Regions from separate parts of the Paenibacillus sp. UNC496MF genome, predicted to be linked through region 1. Evidence: predicted binding sites of a transcription regulator. Region 1 holds the regulator's gene; the other holds the start of a gene.
The links. The regulator Rex, encoded in region 1, represses fermentation and respiration genes when NADH is low (regulators of the CRP and FNR family bind a similar motif). The targets are predictions, from matches to a motif close to TTGTGAAATATTTCACAA.
Positions count from the first base shown of each region.

Region 2: BMZ79_RS10985 (helical membrane plugin domain-containing protein) is a predicted target of Rex. The motif match lies at 1,187-1,204, and genes of this name have one in related genera.

Region 1 covers NZ_FORE01000005.1:378,027-380,419, reverse strand. The annotation lists gene dinG (ATP-dependent DNA helicase DinG) at 1-741, shown strand, start outside; gene BMZ79_RS06590 (redox-sensing transcriptional repressor Rex) at 738-1,397, shown strand; gene BMZ79_RS06585 (amidohydrolase) at 1,378-2,393, shown strand, end outside.
Region 2 covers NZ_FORE01000006.1:540,188-542,580, reverse strand. The annotation lists gene BMZ79_RS33575 (hypothetical protein) at 443-631, shown strand; gene BMZ79_RS10990 (hypothetical protein) at 670-960, shown strand; gene BMZ79_RS10985 (helical membrane plugin domain-containing protein) at 1,338-1,772, shown strand; gene BMZ79_RS10980 (NAD(P)/FAD-dependent oxidoreductase) at 1,846-2,393, shown strand, end outside.

The DNA of each region.
Region 1 (2,393 bases):
TTGGCCGGCGAGGAAGAAGCGGGACGGCTGAAAACCGTTCAGCTGCCGTCTCCGTTCAACTACCGGGAACAAGCGCTCGTCATCATCCCGCGCAATTTCCCGGTGCTGAAGGGCGCCTCCGGCGACCCGATGTTCATGGAGAAGCTCGTCGCGTCGCTGACGGAGACGGCCATCGGCACGCACGGCCGGATGCTCGTCCTGTTCACGTCGTACAAAATGCTGAAGCAAGCGTACGAGCCGCTCAAAGAAGCGCTGTCGGAACACGGCATTCAGGTGCTGGGACAAGGCATCGACAGCAGCAACCGCAGCAAGCTGACGCGCCGCTTCCAGCAGCAGGCCGCTTCGATCCTGCTCGGCACGAGCAGCTTCTGGGAAGGCGTCGACATTCCCGGCGACGCGCTGACGTGCCTCGCCATCGTCCGGCTGCCGTTTCAGCCCCCGAACCATCCGCTCGTGGAGGCGAAGTCGGAGCTGCTGCAGGAGCAGAACCAGAACCCGTTCATGAAGCTGTCCATTCCGCAGGCGGTCATTCGCTTCAAGCAGGGCTTCGGCCGGCTGGTCCGGACGGCGAAGGACCGGGGCATCGTCCTCATTTACGATACGCGCGTCATCGATACGTATTACGGCAAATACTTTCTGTACTCGCTTCCGGGTCCGAAGATCGAAACGATGCACGTGGACCAAATCGTGCCGCGGATGCACGAATGGCTGACCCCGCGCGAAGAAGGAGTGGAAACATGAAACCGATGAAAATTTCCGAGGCCGTCGTTCGCAGACTTCCCGTGTACTTGCAGGTATTGAACGACTTGAGCGCGCGGGATGTCCAGACGGTTTCATCGCAGGAGCTCGGCAACCGGCTCGATCTCAATCCCGCCCAGATTCGCAAGGATCTGGCGTACTTCGGCGATTTCGGCCGCAAAGGGATCGGCTACGACGTGACGTACCTGATCGAGAAGATCCGGCAAATCCTGAAGCTCGACCAGCCCCTCAACGTCGCGCTCGTGGGCGCCGGCAATCTCGGCCGGGCGCTCTGCAATTATAATACGTACTTGAAGGATAATATGAAAATCACCGCGGTGTTCGACGTGCATCCGTCCATGATCGGCTCGTCCATCAACGGGCTGACCGTGCTGCCGATGGAGAAGCTGAAGGAGACGATCGTCGAGCGCCACATCCGGATCGGCATCATCACGGTACCGGCGATCGAAGCGCAGAACGTCGCGGACAAGTTCGTCGAAGCCGGCGTCGACGGCATTCTGAATTTCGCCCCGACCATCCTCCGCGTGCAGGATGCCGTGCGGATCCACTATGCGAATTTCACGACCGAGCTGATGAGCCTCGCGTATTATTTGGACGAAGAAGGAGAAGAGAACGAGAATGAAGCGGATCTGGATTAAAGACGGCGCCTTCGTCACGATGGACGACGCCCGTCCGGTGGTGTACGGCCACATGGTCGTCGAGGGCGATACCATCCTATACCTGAGCGAGGAGACGCCGGATCCCGTGCCGGATGGCGCCGAAATCATCGACGGACGGGGCTATGCGTTCATGCCCGGCCTCATTAATACGCACGGCCATGCCGCCATGTCGCTGCTGCGCGGTTATTCCGACGACGAAGCGCTGCAGGTTTGGCTGGAGCAGAAGATGTGGCCGATGGAAGGCAAATATACGGACGAAGACGCCCGTTGGGGAACGGCGCTGGCCGTCAGCGAGATGCTTCGCTCCGGCACGACGACGTTCGTCGACATGTACGACCGGATGCATCTGGTCGCCGAAGTGGCCGAACAGTCCGGCATTCGGGCGCTTCTGACCCGCGGCGTCATCGGCTTGTGCCCGCCCGACGTGCAAACCGCCAAGCTGAACGAAGCGAAGCGGTTCGCGCAGGAATGGAACGGCCGGGCGAACGGCCGCATTCGGACGATGCTGTCCCCGCACGCGCCGTATACCTGCCCGCCCGATTACATCGCGCGGATCGTGGAAGCGGCGCACGAGCTGGATCTCCCGCTGCATACCCATATGTCGGAAACCGCCGCCGAGGTGCAGCAGAACGTCAACGAGTACGGCTGCCGTCCCGTCGAGCACCTGGACAAGCTCGGCTTTTTCTCGCGGCCGGCGCTGGTGGCGCACGCGGTACATCTGACGGACGGCGAGATCGCCCTGCTCGCCGAGCGCGGCGTCGGCGTCTCGCACAACCCCGCGAGCAACCTCAAGCTGGCAAGCGGCGTGGCGCGCGTGCCGGACTTGCTGCGCGCGGGCGTGACCGTCGGCCTGGGCACGGACAGCGCGGCCAGCAACAACAACCTCGACCTGTTCGACGAGATCCGCTTGGCGGCGCTCATCCACAAGGGCGTCTCGGGCGATCCGACAGCCGTTCCCGCATGGGAAGCGCTCAA
Region 2 (2,393 bases), on a different contig from region 1:
GCTTGCCGGAGACGTTCGCGAGCTTCCGGTGGCACGGCGACACGTTCGCGCTGCTTAGAAGAAGCCAGCCGCCGCAGGGGCGGCATGGCTTACGCGCGCAGGTATCGGATCCAGCCCACGACCGAGATCATCAAAGCCGTCCACAGCAATGCGCTGATCAGCGTTCCCCATATGAGCCCGATCAGAAATCGGGAGGATGAATTGTTCATGCCGCTCGCCGCCTCTCCTCTTATCAGTAAGAAGTATGGTTAGTAGGAAGTATGGCCAGAAACGCGGACCTTTAACGCGATTGCCGATGACTGATCCGGGCGCTTCGGCGCCGCGGATTTTTTTGTGCCGGCCCGGGCCGCGCGAAACCCCAAAATCCGCTCCGGCTGCGAATAGTGTGGGATAGCAAGACCGAAGAGGCCAAGCCCACATTCGAGAATCGGAGGAACGGAGCATGCCCCAGCTTGATAAGGAAATCGAACGATTGGTGCGCAGTCTGGACGAGGACAACGACCGCATCTTGAAGCGCTTTGAATTCGTGTCCGGCCACCAACGGCTGACGTTCGAGGAAGGTTCGCGGTTTCTCGATTTTCTGCGGCGGGCGTTGAGCGAGAAGGACGGCTCGCGCCCGGCGCCGCATTAACGGGGAGGACATGATTTTTTAAGCAGGGGGAGATCATAATGAACAAGGAGCAAACGCCGTTTTACTGCCTCGGCTGCCGCGCCTTTCCGGATCGGGAGGAAGCCGCGCGGACGTTCCGAACGGGCTTTTACCGGGTGATCCATCCCTTGGGCATGTGCCGCTCCTGCGCCGCGGGCCAAGCGAAATCCGCGGAGGAGGGAACGTCCGGGCATCGCGCCTTCGGGACGGACGGCAAGCAGGGGACGGCGCCGTTCCGGTTCGAGCCGCCCGTGCCGGATCGCCGCGAGACGCGCGATCTCGCCGCGACCGCGGGGATGGTCGTCGCGTAGGCGGGAGATCGGCCTGAACGGCGAACGAATATACCAATTTATGGGTAATTTTGGCGGCGCGATGCCCGAGATCCGCAAGAAGGCCGGAGTCGGGCTTCTCCCTTTTGCATGATTAATTATTTTTATTGTCATAATAAAAATAATTTTTAGATTTACCTATAGTCGCGCAGGGCAAAAAGCGATACAGTAGAGGAAGAAGAAAGGCTGCTGTCATCCTCGAAGGGTCTTGTGATAAATTTCACATTTCTCCCTTTTTGCGAATGCGCTTTACCGCGTTCCTCCATTAATGGGATTAAACTTGCTTGATGTCCGGGCAAGTTCATCTTTATGCGATGATTGCAGCTGAGTGAGTGACTACATCTGAAGGAGGCAATACAATGAGTGAAACTATGGTATCGAACCTGGAGCAGCAAGACTCCGCAACGGCTTTGGCGAAATCGGACGTGCTCGATCAACTGCTGAAGCCGGAAGTGCAGGAAGCGCTGACGCAACTGGTGGACCAGCTTCCTAAACTGTCCGAAATGATGGCTCTCATGACCAAAACGTACGATCTCGCGCAAAAGGTCGCGACGGACCGCGTCTTCATCCAAGACACGGTGGGCGGCATCCAAGAAGTCGTCAAGCCGCTGACGGAAAAAGTGAAAGGCTACGCGTCCGCGGCGATCGAAGCCAACGACCGCGCGGAGCAAAGCGACAACGTGATCGGCCTGTTCGGCATGATCAAGCTGCTGAAGGATCCGGAGCTGCAAAAGATGCTTCGTTTTGGCCAAGCGTACCTCGACATTCTGGGTGAAAGAAGAAACCAGGAGTAGCAATAAACGGTCTGCGTAATATAACCAGTTTGCCAAGCGATTCATACTAAGCGAAGCACGGAGGATGAGATCCATGAGAAAAGAAATTCTGATTCTGGGCGGCGGATACGGCGGCTTGCTCAGCGCGCTGTCCGCGCGTCAGCATCTGACCACGGAAGAAGCCGGCATTACGGTCGTTAACCGCGTCGGTTCGCACCAAATCATTACGGAGCTTCACCGTCTCGCGGCGGGCAACGTGGCCGAGAAAGCCGTCGCGCTGCCGCTCGAGAAGCTGCTGAAGGGCAAATCCATCAACGTCGTCGTCGGCGAAGTGCAGAAGATCGACGTCGAAGGCAAGCAAGTGGCGCTGAGCAACGGCTCTTCGTACCGTTACGACAATCTCGTCCTCGCGCTGGGCAGCGAAACGAACTACTTCGGCATCCCGGGCCTGCAGGAGAACAGCCTGACGCTGAAATCCGTCGCGGACGCCAACAAAGTGTTCGCCCACGTGAAAGACCGGATCAAAGCGTACGCGGCGAGCAAGAACAAAGCGGACGCGACGTTCGTTATCGGCGGCGGCGGCTTGACCGGCGTCGAGCTGGTCGGCGAACTGGCGGACGAGCTGCCGGCCGTCTGCCGTCA